DNA from 4 places in the Fictibacillus marinisediminis genome. Region 2 is predicted to be linked to each of the others. Evidence: riboswitches for the same ligand, from Rfam matches in the RefSeq annotation. Region 2 holds a riboswitch; each other region holds the start of a gene.
What was found. Region 2 has a riboswitch for S-adenosylmethionine ahead of LCY76_RS17295 (homocysteine synthase). Riboswitches for the same ligand answer to the same signal wherever they lie in the genome.
Positions count from the first base shown of each region.

Region 1: it holds a riboswitch for S-adenosylmethionine, as region 2 does, so the genes downstream of both, LCY76_RS17830 (YezD family protein) here and LCY76_RS17295 (homocysteine synthase) in region 2, are expected to answer to the same signal.
Region 3: it holds a riboswitch for S-adenosylmethionine, as region 2 does, so the genes downstream of both, LCY76_RS06200 (DUF2325 domain-containing protein) here and LCY76_RS17295 (homocysteine synthase) in region 2, are expected to answer to the same signal.
Region 4: it holds a riboswitch for S-adenosylmethionine, as region 2 does, so the genes downstream of both, metX (homoserine O-acetyltransferase MetX) here and LCY76_RS17295 (homocysteine synthase) in region 2, are expected to answer to the same signal.

Region 1 covers NZ_JAIWJX010000002.1:3,339,513-3,344,247, reverse strand. Annotated here, with positions in the region: gene LCY76_RS17845 (heavy metal translocating P-type ATPase) at 1-487, shown strand, start outside; gene LCY76_RS17840 (hypothetical protein) at 500-1,351, shown strand; gene LCY76_RS17835 (sulfite exporter TauE/SafE family protein) at 1,419-2,321, opposite strand; SAM riboswitch class I at 2,546-2,656, shown strand; gene LCY76_RS17830 (YezD family protein) at 2,789-2,905, shown strand; gene LCY76_RS17825 (phosphoadenylyl-sulfate reductase) at 2,999-3,700, shown strand; gene sat (sulfate adenylyltransferase) at 3,728-4,735, shown strand, end outside.
Region 2 covers NZ_JAIWJX010000002.1:3,236,097-3,240,831, forward strand. Annotated here, with positions in the region: gene LCY76_RS17275 (phosphatidylglycerophosphatase A family protein) at 1-147, shown strand, start outside; gene LCY76_RS17280 (TIGR01457 family HAD-type hydrolase) at 189-959, opposite strand; gene LCY76_RS17285 (alpha/beta-type small acid-soluble spore protein) at 1,105-1,287, shown strand; gene LCY76_RS17290 (VOC family protein) at 1,364-1,753, opposite strand; gene LCY76_RS17295 (homocysteine synthase) at 1,845-3,149, opposite strand; SAM riboswitch class I at 3,432-3,537, opposite strand; gene LCY76_RS17300 (helix-turn-helix transcriptional regulator) at 3,848-4,489, opposite strand; gene LCY76_RS17305 (DUF86 domain-containing protein) at 4,580-4,735, opposite strand, start outside.
Region 3 covers NZ_JAIWJX010000002.1:1,119,327-1,124,061, reverse strand. Annotated here, with positions in the region: gene LCY76_RS06215 (DNA-3-methyladenine glycosylase family protein) at 1-293, shown strand, start outside; gene LCY76_RS06210 (S66 peptidase family protein) at 305-1,231, opposite strand; gene LCY76_RS06205 (hypothetical protein) at 1,435-1,605, shown strand; gene LCY76_RS06200 (DUF2325 domain-containing protein) at 1,635-1,961, opposite strand; SAM riboswitch class I at 2,188-2,291, opposite strand; gene LCY76_RS06195 (ABC transporter ATP-binding protein) at 2,351-3,316, opposite strand; gene LCY76_RS06190 (ABC transporter ATP-binding protein) at 3,313-4,293, opposite strand; gene opp4C (oligopeptide ABC transporter permease) at 4,303-4,735, opposite strand, start outside.
Region 4 covers NZ_JAIWJX010000002.1:2,121,568-2,126,302, reverse strand. Annotated here, with positions in the region: gene LCY76_RS11470 (MDR family MFS transporter) at 1-852, shown strand, start outside; gene metX (homoserine O-acetyltransferase MetX) at 882-1,976, opposite strand; SAM riboswitch class I at 2,059-2,167, opposite strand; gene LCY76_RS11460 (universal stress protein) at 2,332-2,820, shown strand; gene LCY76_RS11455 (cell wall hydrolase) at 2,862-3,455, opposite strand; gene LCY76_RS11450 (cysteine dioxygenase) at 3,676-4,248, shown strand; gene proC (pyrroline-5-carboxylate reductase) at 4,449-4,735, shown strand, end outside.

The sequences.
Region 1 (4,735 bases), 100 kb from region 2:
GATGAACATTGATGTATGGATGATTACCGGAGACAACACAAGGACCGCAAAAGCGATTGCCGATCAGGCTGGCATCGAGCAGACTATTGCAGAAGTGCTGCCAGAAGGAAAGGCTGAAGAAGTGAAAAAACTTCAGCAAAAAGGAAGAAAAACGGCGATGGTAGGTGACGGTATAAATGACGCACCAGCACTTGCAGCAGCTGACATCGGGATGGCAATTGGAACAGGCGCGGATATTGCGATGGAAGCAGCTGATATTACCTTGATCCGCGGTGATCTGAACAGTATTGCTGACGCTATTTTTATGAGCAAGCGCACGATACGGAACATTAAACAAAATCTTTTTTGGGCGTTTGCTTATAATGCACTTGGCATCCCGATCGCTGCCAGCGGGTTTTTGGCTCCGTGGCTCGCAGGAGCCGCTATGGCATTCAGCTCGGTATCGGTTGTATTGAACGCGCTTAGGCTCCAAAAAATTAAACTGTAGAGGTGAGTTTTGATGAAAAGCAAAATCATCCGCAACTGGGTGCTGTCTGCTGTTGGTATCCTCATTCTGATTATGGCTGGCTATGCTGTTTATGACGTTTTAGAAGGCAAGGACGGGAAGAGGGAGCAGGCCGGCCATCAAGATGGTCATTCAGAAATGTCTGGCATGGACCATGGTAATAAACATGAAGAACATGATGGACATGGTTCTGGTGATTTGGCCAAAAGTGAGGTTAAGCCTTCCGTCAGCTACAAGGATGGTGTCATTTCGATTCAGTTAAAAGATCAAAAAGGCAAGCCTGTCGATGAGCTGGAGTTCAATCATGAAAAGCTGATGCACTTCATTTTGGTCAGCGAAGATTTAAAACAATACAATCACCTTCATCCTCAAAAGACCGGTAAAGGCTCGTTTGAAGTAAAGCACAGACTGCAGCCTGGAACCTACAAAGCATTTGTAGACATCAAGCCCAAAAATAAAGCTTATGCCGTTGCCCCGTTGAAAATTGAAGCGGGTAGCCATGGAAACCATACTCACCAGCCAGAGTTAAAGGCAGATACCACTTTTTCAAAAACAGTTGATGGACACAAGGTATCAATGACGCCAAAAGAATTTCAAGCTGGACAGCCTGTTACGCTGCAATTTAGCATGGGTGATGCAAAACCTGAACCTTATCTTGGAGCACGTGGCCATGTTGTGGTCTTAGATCATACAGGAGAAAAATATGTCCACGTTCATCCTTCCACTCCTGAAGATACAAAATTTGAGACGGAATTTGAGGAACCTGGACTTTATAAATTATGGGCGGAGTTTAAGATCAATGGGAAAGTGACCACCTATCCGTTCATTATTGAAGTGAAGAAATAGCAGAATACAATAAAAGCTGACTCATCTGAGTCAGCTTTTATTGGTATAAATTATTGTTTGTGATGTGTCAGTGGAGATTAGTGCTTTCAGTTTGTGGTCCTGCTGAGAAAGAATGTTTTTTATTTTTTCTAATGCTGAAGAAAATTGCCGCCAGCCAAACGACGACCAGCACGGTATAGACCGATTGCAGTGCAGTACCGGAGATTCCAGCGGACTGCAAAAGCGTCCGGGCGTTCGTTACAATAATCAATCCTCCAACAACCACACCTAAAATATGTGAAGGGATAATGCGGACGAGCCATGCGGCGATCGGTGCTGCGATTAATCCTCCCGCCATGAGGGCGATAACCCACATCCAGTTGACCTGCTCCCATCCGAGAGAGATGAGGAAACCGAGTGTAGCAGAAACGGCAACAGCAAATTCGCTCGTATCCACGGAACCGATAACCTTTCTTGTTGTTGTGCCGTTTTTGGCTAACAGGACAGGTGTGGCTACCGGTCCCCAGCCTCCTCCTCCGGTGGCATCCAAAAAGCCTGCAACAAGTCCGAGCGGGATGAGCTGCTTGCGGCTGAACGCTTTTTCATGATCAGCAGGCTTGGTGTTCTTTTTAAATAAAAATCGGTACAGAATAAAGAAACCAAGGAACAGCAGGAAAAAGGAAATATACGGTTTTACTGCGTCGCCAGGAAGATTGGATAAAAAGCAGGCACCGGTAAATGCCCCAATGGATCCCGGAATAATGAGACGAAAGATAATTTTACGGTCAACATTACCGAACCTGATGTGTGATGCACCTGAGGCGGCTGTCGTAACAACCTCTGCAAAGTGAACCGAAGCCGAAGCAACCGCCGGAGCGATCCCAAAGGCCAGCAGCAGGGAAGTCGAAGTCAGTCCGTAAGCCATACCGAGAGACCCGTCAATCAGTTGTGCAACGAGTCCAATCAGGGCCAGGATGATCAGTTTTTTCATTTTACTCCTCCTAACAAATAAAAGGCCCTTAACAGTAAAGTTAAGAGCCTTCGGTTTTTCCGATCAGCAGTGTATCTCTTTTCGAATTTAGTATCTACTATATTCAATGGAACGAAAGTCTGTCAATAAAATTTTCGGATATTTCAATAAATATTTTTTAATCCGATAAGAATAATAGGGTTTTCGAAAGCATAAATGTGTGTTATTATTTAAAAAAATAAAAAAACTTATCCAGAGCGGTGAAGGGAACTGGCCCGATGAAACCCGGCAACCTGCATTTTTTTTGCAAGGTGCTAACTCCAGCAGAATGTTTATTACATTTTGGAAGATAAGGTAATATGTTTACCTCGTCAGTCTTTCCGAAATGGAAAGGTTTTTTTATTGCCATTTTAATTCCTAAAAAAAACCGAACAAAACATATTAAACGAGGAGGTTCTGATGTGGTAAACGGTAAAAGCCAGGAAGAAATTTTTGAACAGTTAAAAGAAATGCTGAACAGTATCAAGTATGGGTCCATCACGTTAATTGTTCAGGATGGAAAGCTGATTCAGCTGGAAAAAAACGAAAAGGTACGTTTTAAATAAATATTCGCTGACTAGAAAACTAGAGGCGGTTTTAACATAGCAGGATGGCTGCTTATGGTTAAAGCTGCCTTTTTTATTGGAGGGGTGGTTAACATGCTCAAGTTTGACACATGGAAAGAACAGGAGTTTACGTTTCCGGAAGACAGTGAAACGAAGGGATCACTCGAAGTACTGAAATGGGCGTATGAGCAATATGGAGATGCACTGGTTTATGCTTGCAGCTTCGGTATAGAAGGCAGTGTCCTGGTGGATCTTGTATCCAGGGTCAAACCAGATGCAAGAGTCGTTTTCCTGGATACAGGCCTTCACTTCAAGGAAACGTACGAGGTGATCGAAAAGGCGAAAAAAAGATATCCAGAAATGAAGATTGAGATGAAGAAGCCTTCGCTGTCCTTGTTGGAACAGGCGGAAAAGCATGGCAGCGAGTTATGGAAAAGAGAACCGAACCTCTGCTGTTATATACGAAAGGTAGCCCCTCTCGAGGAAACACTGGACGGAGCACCGGCATGGCTGTCAGGTCTCCGGAGGGAGCAGTCGGCAGGGAGGAGCAATGTTCAGTACGTCAATAAGGATGAACGTTTTAAATCCGTGAAAATCTGTCCGCTGATCCATTGGACATGGAAGGAAATTTGGAGATACGCCTACAAGCAGAATCTGCCCTACAATCCGCTTCACGATCAGGGGTATCCGAGCATCGGCTGCGAGCCGTGCACGCTTCCGGCTGACGGGTCGGGTGATTCCCGCTCAGGACGCTGGTCAGGGCAAGGGAAAACAGAGTGTGGACTTCACGAATAATAAAGTAAAATTACAGGAGGAATTAACATGACATCAATTTTGCCGCATGGAGGAAAGCTGATAAACCGTTATGAACCAAATCTGCCAACGGACCACATTCAAAAGGAAGTGGAACTGGATGCTACATCCTTAAGTGATCTTGAACTGATCGGTGTAGGAGCCTACAGCCCAATTACCGGTTTTCTAAATGAAGAAGACTATCAATCTGTCGTTGATTCTCTACGTCTTGCTGATGGAACGGTTTGGAGCATTCCAATCGTCCTTCCAGTTCATGAAAAACAAGCCAGGACGCTATCAGCAGGAGATCAGGCGAGGCTCGTATTTGAGGGTGTAACGTACGGAGTCATCGAGGTGGAAGACCTTTACCGCCCGGACATTAAGCATGAAGCAGAGCAGGTCTACCAAACGGCAGATACTGCACACCCTGGGGTTAAAAAACTTCTGGAACGCCCTTCTTACTATGTCGGAGGATCAATCACTCTCGTAAAGAGGCCAGAAAAACAGAGGTTTACTGAATATCGTCTGGATCCAGCTGAAACCCGCCAAGTCTTCAGAGACAGGGGATGGAATACAGTTGTAGGTTTCCAGACAAGAAATCCTGTGCATAGAGCACACGAATACATTCAAAAAACAGCCCTTGAAACCGTAGATGGACTGTTCCTGAACCCGCTTGTTGGAGAAACGAAATCCGATGATATTCCCGCTGATGTGAGGATGGAAAGCTATGAAATCCTGCTTGAAAACTATTATCCGCAAGACCGGGTATTCTTGGCCGTATTTCCGGCAGCGATGAGATATGCAGGACCGAGGGAAGCCATTTTTCATGCGATGGTCCGCAAAAACTTCGGATGCACACACTTTATCGTTGGAAGGGATCATGCAGGTGTGGGTAATTATTATGGGACGTATGATGCACAAAAAATCTTTTCCAGGTTTACTCCGGAAGAACTAGGCATTACACTGATGTTCTTTGAACATAGCTTCTATTGTACAAAGTGCGAAGGAATGGCTTCATCGAAAACATGTCCTCACAGC
Region 2 (4,735 bases):
TTCATTGATAAACAAAAACCGGGCATCCTTGAAAAATTGAATGATAAATCCTCAGGAAAAGTTCATACCTTCCTCGATGATATTGTGGGTGCGATTGCGGCCGCTGCTTCCAGCCGTCTTGCCCACCGTGCAGCCAATACTGAGTAATCAGAAGAAAACAGCTCCCCACCGGAAGCTGTTTTTTCAGTTTATACAAATGCTTTCCATTCATCCAGTCCATTCACCGTGTACGTCGGCTGAATATCAACCAGGCCGAGGTGCTCCTTCTGGGTTACACCCGTGTGTACAAGGAGGGTATCAAGGCCAGAACGTATTCCCGCCAAGATATCGGTATCGTAATTGTCGCCGATCATCAATGTATCTTCCTTCGCGGTACCGAGCTCTTCAAGTGCCATCTCCATAATAACCGCCTCCGGCTTACCAATAAAGGTCGGTTCTACCCGTGTGGAAACAGCAACAACAGAAGTCAGCGAGCCGTTTCCTGGTAAAAGGCCTCTTTCGGTAGGCAGAGCAATATCTCCGTTGGTGGAAATAAAACGAGCGCCGTTTCTCACAGCAAGACAGGCAATCGCTAATTTTTCATAGTTGATCGAACGGTCGATCCCCATAACCACAAAATCAGGCTGCTCCTCAGTAAGGGTGAAGCCCTTTTCCAATAATGCCTGTCGAATCCCTTCTTCTCCGATGCAATAGACAGTAGCGTCTGGTTTAATTTTTTCAATATAGTTGGCAGTTGCCATGCTTGTCGTGTACACATGATCCGAGGTGGCTGGGATTTCAAAGTTTTGGAGAACAGATGCCACTTCTTCTTTCGTTTTTGAAGAGTTGTTCGTCACAAAAAGATAAGGGAGGCCTCTCCTGTTCAGCTCCTGAACGAATTGCACCGCCTCTTCAATCCGTTCCTTACCTCTGTACATCGTTCCATCCAGATCAATCAAATAGCCTTTATATTTTTTCATTTCACAAACTCCTTTTTTCAGTCAAAGGTTAGTGTACCAAAATTGGGACCTTCCTAACAAAAATTCGAACCCCTTATCTCTCCTTTTCCCCTTTATGTATTTTTTTCCATTTGGAGTGCACGATAAGAAAAAAGGAGGTCATCTTATGTCTAAAAATATAAATGAAACTGTTGTTTCTGGAGTACAAAACGCATTGAATCAAATGAAACAGGAGATTGCCAGGGAGTTTGGTGTTTCTTTAGGAGCAGATACGACGTCTAGACAGAACGGTTCGGTTGGCGGCGAGATCACGAAGCGCCTCGTACAGATGGCTGAGCAACAGCTTTGAAAGAAAGTAGCTAGACATCACATCTTTTCAAGTTTTCATTGATATCAAAAAACCAGGAGGGATTCCCTCCTGGTTTTTATTTCGGCGTTCCTGGCTGAAAATATTCAATTCTCTCCCGGTCAGGGCCATAGAAGAAAATATACTGAGAACCATCCGGCAACGATGTCTCCTTATCTTCGACTAACAGAACGCTATGATTCTTCAGCTCCTGAATTTCTTTCGAGAGATCATCTACGGTAAACGCCACATGATTCACTTTTCCTTCTTCAGCCAGCTGTCTATTGTGGCCTCCTACCAGCTCAACCAGGATCTCCCCTTCCAGTCCCAAAAAAACTAGTTCGATTCCTGGCTTGGAGTGTTTCATTCGGTTGATTACATCCAAACCTATGATGTCACGGTAAAAGGAAATGGATTCTTCCAAGTTTTCAACCATAATTCCTATATGCTCAAGCTTTCTTACAGCCATACCAAACATCCCTTCCAATTTCGATTCATTCACCTGAAAATTTCATACTTGTCTTAAGTATAGTAGAAAGGGAGTTTATTGAACATAACAATTACTGGCCGCTTGGAACCGGACTTATTACCGCTAGTGCCTGCTCGAGATCATAGATAATATCATCAATCGTTTCAATGCCCACCGATAGCCTTACCATCTCAGGCGATACTCCTGCTCTAAGCTGCTCTTCCTCTGTCAGCTGCTGATGCGTAGTGCTTGCCGGATGGATAATCAAAGATTTGGAATCCCCAACGTTCGCCAAGTGAGAGAATAACTTCACACTTTCGATGAGCTTTCTTCCTTCTTCTACACCGCCTTTTACCCCGAAAGTGAGGATAGCACCAGCACCTTTAGGCAAATATTTCTGCGCCAGCTCATTAAACTTGTTATCTTCTAATCCAGGATAGTTCACCCAGTCGACAGCAGGATGTTCTTTTAGGTATTTCGCCACCTTCAGGGCATTTTCACTATGCCGTTCTACACGCAGTGCCAGCGTTTCTAACCCTTGAATAAAGAGGAAGGAGTTAAACGGCGATACGCAAGAACCGAGGTCTCTGAGCAATTGGACACGCGCCTTGATAATATAAGCCAGCGGTCCGACTGCTTCCGTATAAACGACGCCATTATAGCTTTCATCCGGCTCCGTAAGTCCCGGGAATTTGCCGTTCGTCCAATCAAACTTACCGGAATCTATGATTAATCCTCCAATCGATGTGCCGTGTCCGCCAATGAATTTTGTAGCGGAATGAACGACAATGTCTGCTCCATGCTCGATCGGACGGCAAAGATATGGTGTCGCAAACGTATTGTCTACGATAAGGGGAACACCTGCTTCATGAGCAATTTCTGCAATGGCCGAGATATCTGCCACGTCAATTTTCGGATTCCCGATCGTCTCGATGTAAACGGCTTTTGTCTTTTCAGTAATGGCATCACGGAAGGACTGAAGGTTATCCACATCTGCAAATTTAAAATTGATTCCGAGCTTCGGAAGTGTATTCGCAAACAAGTTATACGTTCCGCCATATAAAGAGCCAGACGCTACAATTTCGTCACCTGCTCCCGCTATGTTTAATATGGAATACGTAATCGCCGCCTGGCCGGATGCCACCGCCAGCGCTCCTACACCGCCTTCAAGCTTTGCAATCGTCTGTTCAAACGCATCCTGTGTCGGGTTCATGATTCTGCTGTAAATATTCCCAAACTCTTTTAAACCAAAAAGGTTGGCTGCGTGCTCCGTACTGTTGAACTGATAAGACGTTGTCTGGTAAATCGGAACCGCCCTCGCGCCTGTTGTCGGATCTACTTTCTGTCCCTCGTGCAATGAAACCGTCTCAAAACCATATTCTCTTTCTTCACTCATGTTCAATCTCTCCTTCTAAAATGTAGTGGTTTAAACAGAGGCAAGGATCTGAGTAAAATGTTAGCCAACAAGAAAAGCTGAAGTGCCCTACTAAGGTCCGACAAGCGCTGGAGTTCTTCTCAAGCAACACGTTTTTTGTGTTGAGGGAGAAGAACGAAGACGACTAGGATGAAAAGAAGATCTTCCTTTTCATCTATCGAGGACCTTAGCTGCATTGGGCACTGAAGCTGGACAATCAAAAAGACCTCTTCTAAAAGAAGAGGTCGCAGTTTTCACCGTCGGCTCTCATCTTTCAGAACATTTGCGTGTTCTGCTGAAATTAGCACCATGCATTTCTGCTGGTTGCCGGGTTTCATCGGGTCAGTCCCTCCACCTCTCTGGATAAGATACATCTGAATATTAAGTTATTTTGAATAATACTGAACTTTAATGTTGAAGTCAACCCTTTTTTCACGATAGGAGAGTGGCCAAGTTTTTGGCACGCTCCCCAGGGCCGATGTTCGAAACTTTGCATTTTTTATTTTCTGCTGCAGTCAGCAATACCTTAAAAACAGAGTTGATGGGATATGGAAAAAGAGAGCACCTTTGATGGAGCTTCCTGACGTCCTTCGTGCGTCAACAGATGGAAAGAATAAAGAGCGGATGATCGTAAAAATCCAATAAAAAATAACCCTATTGGCGGATCGGCCAGTAGGGTTTTATGCGTTTTTCTCTTCGGAAATCAAATATTTGCAATACGAGCCGCCTTTAGCAAGACACTCTGTGCGTTCCACATGGTCTGTACCGAGCATTCTCTGGAATAAAGAAAGCTCACATGAGCAGGCATGCTGATATTCATTTGCTACTTTGGCAATCGGGCAGTTGAATTCTTTTAATTCATACTGGCCGTCTTCTGTTTTTTCCCACTCGACCATATAGCCGGCTTCGTTTTGAATGTCGGCGAGTTCTGCCACCTTTTGCTCAAAGCTCTTATTCTCCATCCGTTTCTTATACTTATCATTTAAGCGGTTTTCCCGGCGGACAAACAATTCATGCACAGCTTTCTCACCGGCAATCTCCTGAATGTCTCTCATAAATTCAACGGTCAGCCCCGAATAGTTGCGCGGAAATTGTTCATCCGCTTCTTCGGAGAGCTGATACACATTCAGCGGCCGTCCCATGGCCTGGCGGACCAGGGTGGTTTCAACGAGCCTGTCTCTCTCTAATGTATTTAAGTGGCGCCTGACAGCCATCTCGGTAATCCCCAGGCGGCTGGCCATTTCAGTAACCGTCAATTTTCTATATCGCTTAAGCATATGAATGATTTCAGAACGGGTAGAGGTGTTATTAGCCATAGCCATTAACAATCACCTTCCTTACCCCTATCTTACAGCATTTGCAAGCAAAAGTACATTCTAAACAAAAATGTTTAGAAAGAGGGATCGCAGCTTTTACTTCTGATCCTCTTCAGGCAAAAATGCAGAAACAGGCCCCAATTCTTGTTCAATATAGCGTCTCACATCGGCAGGGAAACTTTCGATCGATCCAACATTTTCCAAAAGGACCTCGGAAATTTCAGAATGGCTGACACTCGCAAATTGCTGGAC
Region 3 (4,735 bases), 2.1 Mb from region 2:
ACGGTAGATTAACCAAAACAGCACTCCAAGAACTGCCCCTTCACGAGATGGAAAAGAAATTGACTTCGATCCGCGGAATCGGGAGCTGGTCAGCAAACTATGTCATCATGAGGTGCCTGCGCCATCCTGATGCATTTCCTGCTGCAGACGTTGGTTTGCATAACGCGTTAAAAAAGGTGCTTGGTTCCCACTCCAAGCCAAGCCTTCCAGAAATCATCGAGTGGTCTCAAAATTGGACAGGCTGGAGAGCCTATGCCACCTTTTATTTATGGATGGAGCAGGCAGCTGGATAATCTCTTTTATTTTACATATTGCTCACACTCGGCTCTAAAATCGAAAAACGGTTGTTAACGGTATCGAGGTTCGCCTGTGCACCGATTGGGATGGCTGATTTATAATACCCATGTGCTGTTGTAACATTTGTCATGAGAGGCTTCCCAAGTGGAACGACAAATGTAGTAATGAGCTGATCATACGTTACACCGTACGCCGGTTCACACGCTGTGCATTCACCCATCACAATACCTGCACAATCATCGAATTTACCCGCAATTTTTAAATGATTTAGATACCGGTAAACCGCGTTAATCGGTTCATGGGTCTCCTCTATCACTAAAATTTTTCCTGCTGTATCAATCTCAAACGGAGTTCCAAGTGAATCCACAAGCGAGGTCAAATTGCCGCCAACAACTTCTCCCGTTATATTTCCTTGTATTCTGCTAATTTGAGGAATACCCGGCGGATTAACAATTTGCCGGGGTGACTGAACAGTGGAAGTTGCCTGGAAAAACTGTTGGTAGTTATAAGCCGGTGTATTTGCATTAAAGTCCAGCAGGAGAAGGCTCTGAAAGGTGATTAAATCGGTATATTGGTACAGTACATTCAGCAGGATTGTAATATCGCTGTATCCTGATACGATTTTTGGATTCTGCCGGATGACATCAAAATCCAGATACGGCAGAATTCCCTCTACTCCTACTCCCCCTCTTGTCGGCAAAATCATTTTCACCTTATTATTCCTAAACATCGCCATTAAATCAGCTGCCCGCTGTTCATCCGTTCCGGCCAAAAAACCAGTATTCGTGTAAACATTTTTCCCGAGGACAATATTGAATCCGAAATTTCGCAGCGTGGTTAATCCTTCATTAATTATTTGGGCCTCCAGAGGGCTTCCGAGTGTCACGATCCCGATGGTGTCCCCTCTCTGCAGTATCGGTGGTTTAACAGCCATACCTTCATCCCTCCATCAGCACGGTTTCCCATCGAGATTCCATCGATTATGTATATTAGAGTGATGATTTTCCTATAACTATATTTTTTCAATTCCTCCAATCAAAATACTAAAAAGGGAACGAAACGGGTATGTAGAAGTATATAGATATACCATCGTGCCATTCATGCAATCTCAAATGAAAAGGAGAAAGGGGAATTTTCATGAAAGAATACAAGGTTATTGAATCCAGCGGGCGGTTTACTTTCAGCCTGGAAACGTTAAGAGACTCAAATACTCCATTGTCCAGAGAGGAAGCCGAACAGATTAAAGAAAGACTGGAAGAGTGCGTTCCCTTTCAGCTTGAAGTTGTAAAAATTGATTCAACGGAATGAAAACCTGCCCTGTGAGGCAGGTTTTCTTATTACCCATTAACGGCTATTTTCTTCCGTTTTGTGCGATTGCTTAAAAGCTCTGATTTTTCAAGTACAGCATAGATCGAGCACCAGGACCGCTTGGAAAAATAGATGGGAATGCTCTGTTTGTTCGCCTTTTTCTTAATCGCTGCTGAAAACTCATGGTTTATAAAATCGGTCAGGACCAGAACCAAGTTCACATGACTAGGAATCTCCTTTTGAGACATTCTAGCTTTTCTTCCGCTTACATGAATGATCTCCCTTATCCCTTGATGCTCCAGTTTCTTCGTAATTTTCCCAAGATGATCTCCACCAACAATTAATAACGACGACATACCAGCATCTCCTTCCCTCTCTCTTATTTCAACTATTTCTTCTTGCTCGAACTGAATAAAAAAACCAAAGGCAAACATCCCAAAAAGAGAGTTGCCTTTGGTTTTCCAATCAGCAGCAAAAAATATACAAATATTCCTATGGATTTACTCTGTTTTATACCGTAATAAAAACCTCTTCCTACTACGATCACGTAATAAGAAGAGGTTAGACATAACCAAATTACCCTTCTTATTGTCCAAGCCAAAGCTTGTTGGAATTGGCACAGTTCCCTCTGCGGGACCGCTGCCGAGGCTTCAAAGGGCCAATCCCTCCACCTCTCTTAATAAGATAGAAAATTTTAAATTATTAAAAATAATATAATGGAATAAGCCTGGTAAGTCAACAGTTTTTAAGCATAATGACAGGCCGTAAAATGTCCGTTCCCCATATCCCTGAATTCGGGTTTTTTTTCCGCACAAAGCTCTGTTGCCAGCGGACACCGTGTACGAAACTTGCAGCCTGACGGCGGATTAACAGGACTCGGAATATCTCCTTTTAAAATAATTCTTTCCCTCTTGATCCGTGGATCGGGAATTGGGACAGCAGACAAGAGCGCTTTCGTATAGGGATGCAGCGGATTATCAAACAGCTCTTCTTTCGTTGCCATCTCCACAATATTGCCAAGGTACATGATCGCAATCTTTGTACAAAGATGCTCCACGACACTCAAATCATGTGAAATAAACAAATAGGAAAGACCTTTTTTCTTCCTCAGATCACTGAAAAGATTAATTATCTGTGCCTGAATGGAAACGTCCAGAGCAGCGACCGGTTCATCCATGACAAGAAACTCGGGATTGAGTGCCATCGCCCTGGCAATGACGATTCTTTGCCGCTGGCCGCCAGAGAATTCATGAGGATAACGATCCACATGAAAGGGTGAAAGACCGCATGTTTCCATTACTTGAAGCACCTTTGCTCTAACATCCTTACTGGAAGCAAGACCGTGCTGAACCATGGCTTCCCCAATGGCATCTCCCACCCGGATCCTGGGGTTTAATGAGCTGAAAGGGTCCTGAAAGACGAGTTGGGTCTGCACACGCAAACTCCTTAGTTCCTTTTTCTTTAGTGAGTAAACATCTTTCCCTTTGAAACGAACTTCCCCTTCGGTTTTCTCATGCAGCCTTAGAATGGTCTTTCCAATCGTGGATTTCCCGCTGCCGGACTCTCCGACGAGACCAAATACGTCTCCTTTTTCAATCGTAAATGAAACACCATCGACCGCCTTGACCGATTCACTCTTTTTTCCAAATAGGCCGTTAGAGCTTGAGTAGTATTTTTTTAAATCTTTTACTTCTAACAATGCTTCACTCATCGTACGGCCTCTCTTTCATAAAGGTAGCAGCTGACACTATGGTACTCAGAGGTTTTTTCAAGCTCTGGATGCTTCGTCCGGCAAATGTCCATGCAATGCTCGCACCGGTCAGCAAAATAACACGAGTCATACAGTTCAGCAAGGTTTGGAACCTGGCCGGCTATCGTGTAAAGCTCCTCTTTTCGCTCTCCAATCACCGGTTTGGCTTTCAGGAGACCCTTCGTGTAAGGATGCTGTGGATTCGTAAACATTTCCAGGACAGGGCCCTGCTCCACAATCTTGCCTGCGTACATAACGACAACATAATCAGCCATCTCGGCAACAACTCCAAGGTCATGGGTAATCAGTAGAATGGATGTTTTAAACTGCTCTTTAATATCCCGTAAAATATCCAGTATCTGAGCTTGAATCGTTACATCCAGGGCAGTCGTAGGCTCATCGGCGATGATGAGCTTCGGATTGCAGCTGATCGCGATGCCGATCATGATCCGCTGCAGCATACCCCCGCTCAGTTCGTGCGGATACATGTTAATGATTTTCTCAGCATTTGGAATTCCCAGCCTTGTGATGAGCTCCTGTGCTTTCTTATAGGCTTCCTTCCGGCTAAGCAGCAGATGCTCCTGGAGCGGCTCAATCATCTGCTGGCCGATCGTATACACTGGATTCAGTGAGGTCATCGGTTCCTGAAAGATCATTCCGATATCATTTCCGCGAAGGCGGCTGATTTCTTTTTTATTCAGTTTAAGAAGATTCCGGCCGGCAAAGTTCACTTCTCCGTTTTCAATCTTTCCGTTCTCATTTATGAGCTGCATGATGGAAAGTGAGGTGATGCTTTTTCCGCATCCTGACTCTCCGACGATACAGACCGTTTCCTGCTCACCAATGGAAAAGCTGACGTCATTCACTGCCCTTACAACGCCCTCTTCCGTATAAAAATTAGTGACTAAGTTTTTTACTTCTAACAGTGCTTCACTCAATATTAACACCTACCGTTTCATTTTCGGGTCCAGCGCATCCCTTAATCCATCGCCGAGCAAGTTAATGGACACGACAGTGAGGAAGATGGCCGAGCCCGGTGGAATCCATAGCCATGGGCGTTTTCTGAAGTCAATAAAATTATTTGCCGCATCCATCATGTTACCCCATGAAGGTGTCGGCGGAACGACTCCTAGCCCAAGGAAACTCAGTGCGGATTCACTAAGTATCGCCCCTGCCACATTCAGGGTTGCCACAACGAGCAATAGCGGCAGCGTATTCGGGATCAAGTGATAGAAAATCTTTCGCCGATCGCTGAGTCCGAGCACTTCCGTTGCCTGCATGAAGGGCTGCTCCCGCAGTGACAAAATTTGTCCGCGGACAAGCCTGGCAAGGGCAGGCCAGCCGACAAAGCTCAGCATGATCATGATAATGTACAGTCTG
Region 4 (4,735 bases), 1.1 Mb from region 2:
AAGAAAGCAAAAGAGCCTGTACTAGATCTTTCACTGTTTAAAAACCGTGTTTTTGCCACAACAAATGCTCTAGGGTTTTTACTGGGCTTAGGCATGTTCGGTGCGATCATGTTCGTTCCGATGTTTATGCAGGGTATTCTGGGTGTAACTCCGACACAAGCTGGTTCTACCATGACACCGATGATGATTTCTCTCATCCTGGCGAGTATTATTGGAGGAAGACTTCTATTGAAAGTTCCTTATCGAACCGTATTGACTGCGGGCATGATCATTACAGCAGTAGGCTTCTACTTGATGAGCACGATGGGTGTTGATTCCAATGAAATTACAGCATACGCTTATATGATAATTATGGGATTCGGAATGGGTCTTGTTATGCCGACATTAATGATCGCGATTCAAAATGAATTTCCGAAAACAAAACTGGGAGCTGTTACTTCTGCATCAACGTTCTTCCGTTCAATTGGCGGTACGATTGGTATCACTGTCCTAAATGTAGTGATGAACCATTCCTTAGAAACAAAAATGAAAGATGTAGTGAGTGAACAAACGAACCCAATGCTTCAAGGGATCTTTCAAAAGTTAGCAGACAAAACAGATGCATTGTTCAGCATTTTAATCCATCCAGATCTTCTTAAATTGCCAGATACAATTAAAGATACCGTTATTCATTCTATACAGACCGCATGGAGTGATTCTTTTACCACTGTATTTTTAACAGGCTTGATTTTTATTGGAGCGGGTATTTTGGTCGCTTTATCCGTCGGCGGCGGAAGAATTAGCCGGGAGCGCCCTGAACAGCATAAGCCTTCTAATCAGACGGCGGTTATTGAAAAACCAGCTGTTGAATAGTGATAAATAAAGACATGAGGATGATATCCTCATGTCTTTATTGTTTCTCTCATAAATTCTTTGAGCAAGTTCCCCCACTTATCAAATTCTGTCAGAAATCCATCATGGCCAAACATGGTAGATACCTCAAGATATTTTGCTCTTTTATTTGCAGCTTGAACATCTTTTACAAACTGTTCCATTAAATCAGAAGGATAGAGCAAATCACCGGTGAAACCAACACAAAGCATTTGAGCCTTATAGCTCTGGGACGCAGCCACTACTCCTCCCCTTTCTCTGCCAATATCGTGAGTATCCATCGCTTTCAATAAGGTTAAGTAACTGTTGGCATCAAAACGGTCAGCTAATTTATTCGCTTGGTATTGAAGATAGGATTCAACTGAAAAGGCTGCATTCTCATGAATGGTTTCCCAATTCTCTGTTTGTTTTCGCTGAAATCGATGATTGAACAATGCTCCCGAACGATAAGTGAGCATACCGATCATCCGAGCAATGCCAAGCCCTTTCCTTGGTGTACTTTCTTTACCGTACTGGCCGTTATTCCATAAGGGATCACTGAGGATGGCCGTTCTTCCCGCTGCATTGAAACCTATCGCATAATCACTTAGTAAAGGGGTTACGGCAATCGGGATCAGACGCTCCATAAAATCAGGATACATCAGTCCCCACTCTAAAACCTGCATGCCGCCTAACGATCCGCCGATCACTGCCTCTAGACGCCCCAAGCCGAGTACGTCCAAAAGTTTCTTTTGGGCCTGCACCATGTCTCTGATCGTTATCAATGGAAATTCAGCTCCGTAAGGACTTCCAGTAACGGGATTGACCGAGAGTGGTCCCGTTGACCCGTCGCACCCTCCCAATACATTTGAAGTAATCACCTGGTATTTCTCCAAATCAATATACTGTCCATTTCCCAATAGACCTGCCCACCAGCCTTCTCCCATCTCACTGTTTAACGTATAATGATTACCTGTAAGTGCATGGCATACGAAAATGGCAGGTGCATTTGCTGCACCGATTCGCTGGTAAGCGATATCGACATCTTTCAGCTCTTTTCCAGACTCCAACGTAAGTTCTCCTATTGCTGCCGTATCATTTACAGCAGATAATTGTGTATTTGCCAACAGATATCCCCCCATTTATTCAACAAAAAACACCTCTCTAAAAGATTCAGAGAGGTGCAATTATCCGCTTGGGCTTGACCTTCTCTTATCTCTCAAAGCCTTCTGCCTTGCAGGATTTGGCACCTGTTCAGAAATAATCTGCAGGTTGCCGGGTATCATCGGGCCAGTCCCTCCACCACTCTTGATAAGAGTCAATTATGAATTTTTCAAATACTTTAATACGTTCAAAAATACCTTACTACTATAGGTTTGTCAAATGGAATTTGGAGGTTGGGTACAAATGTTACGATTATGTTTGCCTCTCTTATATATAGGGAATGAATTTATATAAGTTTACAAAAAAGGGGTGATTTTTATGCCTTATTACGAGAGAATCCTTGTTGGTGTGGATGGATCGGAATCTTCCGAGGTTGCCTTTTACAGAGCTATAGAAATTACGAAAGAATATCATGCGCAATTGCTAATTGTCCATATTTCTGAGGAAAAAATCCCTACTGCTCCATTAGACGCAGGTGCAGTTACCATCGAGATGAGCCGTGATAAGAGTTTCAGTGAATCCCTTCTTGAAAATTATGATGAAATGGCAAGGAAACATGGATTAAAACATGTTAAAACCTTATCCAATTACGGAACTCCAAAAACAGAAATCCTTTCTTTCGCTTCCATGCATGAAGCAGATTTAATTGTCTGCGGTGCAACCGGGTTAAACGCTATGGAACGCATTTTTATCGGCAGTGTTTCACAATATATCACCAGGCATGCCACTTGTGATGTTCTCATCGCCCGGAACAGCCAAAAAATTGAATCATCGGGTCTTAGCATAAAGAGCTCAAGTGAACGATAATAAAGCCTCAGACCTTTCTTTCTATGGCCTGAGGCTTTAATTTACTTGCTGAATGTATGGTTGCCGATTACTATATTGACAGGCTTTGTATCGAGCCAACGGCTTACCGCTGTCGTTTTATTATAGAAAAACAGCGATCCATTCGTATTGTCATAACCGGATAATGCTTTATCAACAGCTTTTTCTGATGAAGGTGAAGGCTTTTTCAGTTTGTTTTCCATGACAGGCTGAAACTGCCCTTTGTCGTAGATAACCCCCTTGATCGTATCCGGAAAGCTATCAGCCTTTACTCGGTTCAAGACAACAGCAGCAACTGCAGCTTTACCTTCAAAACTTTCACCCATTGCTTCGGCTTCGACAAGAGAAGCGAGAAGTCTTTTATCTTCTGAAGATGCTTTCAGTTGATCTTCACTTACCCCTTTAACTGCCGGTATGTTTAATTGCTGGCCAGGTCTTATCATATTTCCGTCTAAATTGTTGTCTTTTTTGATACTTTCATAAGATACGTTATAAGACTGACCAAGCTTCCAAAGAGTATCCCCTTCCTTTACCGTATGTGCACTTGCATTTGTTCCTCCTGCTATAGATAGCCCAATGGCTGTTATTCCCGTAATTAAACCAATCTTTTTAAACATAAATTTATACCTCCTGGATCTTTGTGTTTTCGTCAAAAGTAAAAGGACGATTACTGATCACCCTTTTGTTGTTGCGAACTAACGCAGCCCCTAGGAGTTATGTTTCGGATATATGATATTTTTTGTGACCATTTACCGATTTTCCTTCAGAGCACATGCGCGATAAGTGGCTCCAATATACTATAGATAACCCCATTAAATTCGGCAGGAGGATGATAACTTGCTATTCCTTACAACGATTGAAAAACTCTTCACTCCGCTCGTTCAACCTACCTCACAGGAATTGCTTGATGCTATCCATAAACTGCAAGCTAGTGTAAAGGACGCCGGCCCTTTTATCAGGGATCCAGAAAACAAACCCTATGGCAGGAAATTAATTTATAAGAGTGCTCACGTAGAAATTCTCGTTATGCATTGGGCTTCTGCCCTGGATTGCTCTCCACATGACCATGGGCAGTCATATGGGTGGGTCCAGATTTTATCTGGCTCTTCAAACCACACACTCTATAAGCTCCGGCCCGGCGAACTGCCTGTGCCAGTGAAAGAACAGGTTGAAAATAAAGGATCGCTCCTTAACGTTGGAAGAGGAATGATTCATAAGATGGGTACTCATGAAAAGGATCCTCTGATTACTTTACACGTCTACTCTCCCCCAATTTCCGGTATGAAAGTGTTTGACCTTGAAAAATGTGCAGCTTGCATCGTCTCAGAAGATTGTGGAGCATGGTGGCCTGATGAACAAAGACAGCTGCTGCAAACCATATCGCTCCCGCCGCAGCCTGCTAAGCGATGAATGTATTTCTTCATATCCAGGGATTTAAAAGGTTTTCCCATAATTTCTTACACTATTTGCAGTTTAGCCTACTTAATTCTCTCTTTCTTTAGAGATTATTGGCTATAACGGGCGATGTCCCGGTAAAGGGTTGAAACCTTTTCTTTACATGTTAAGATAGGACCTTAAGTGAACTTAGCACAGCAATAAGGAGAGGTTGCATGTTAGAAACTAAAAAAGTGCTTTTTATCGGGGCAGGTTCCATGGCCGAAGCAATAGCTGCCGGAATGGTCAATCAAGATAAATTACCGCCCAGCAATATTATGATGACGAATAAACAAAATGAAGAACGACGAATTGAACTGATGAAAAAATATAAGGTGATTGCCTTACCTTACAGTGAAGTCAGGGTCCAAGAAGCGGATCTGATCATCTTGGCCATGAAGCCGAAAGATGCAGAAAAAGCATTAATCGAGCTGAAACCCAAACTAAAGCCAGATCAAATTGT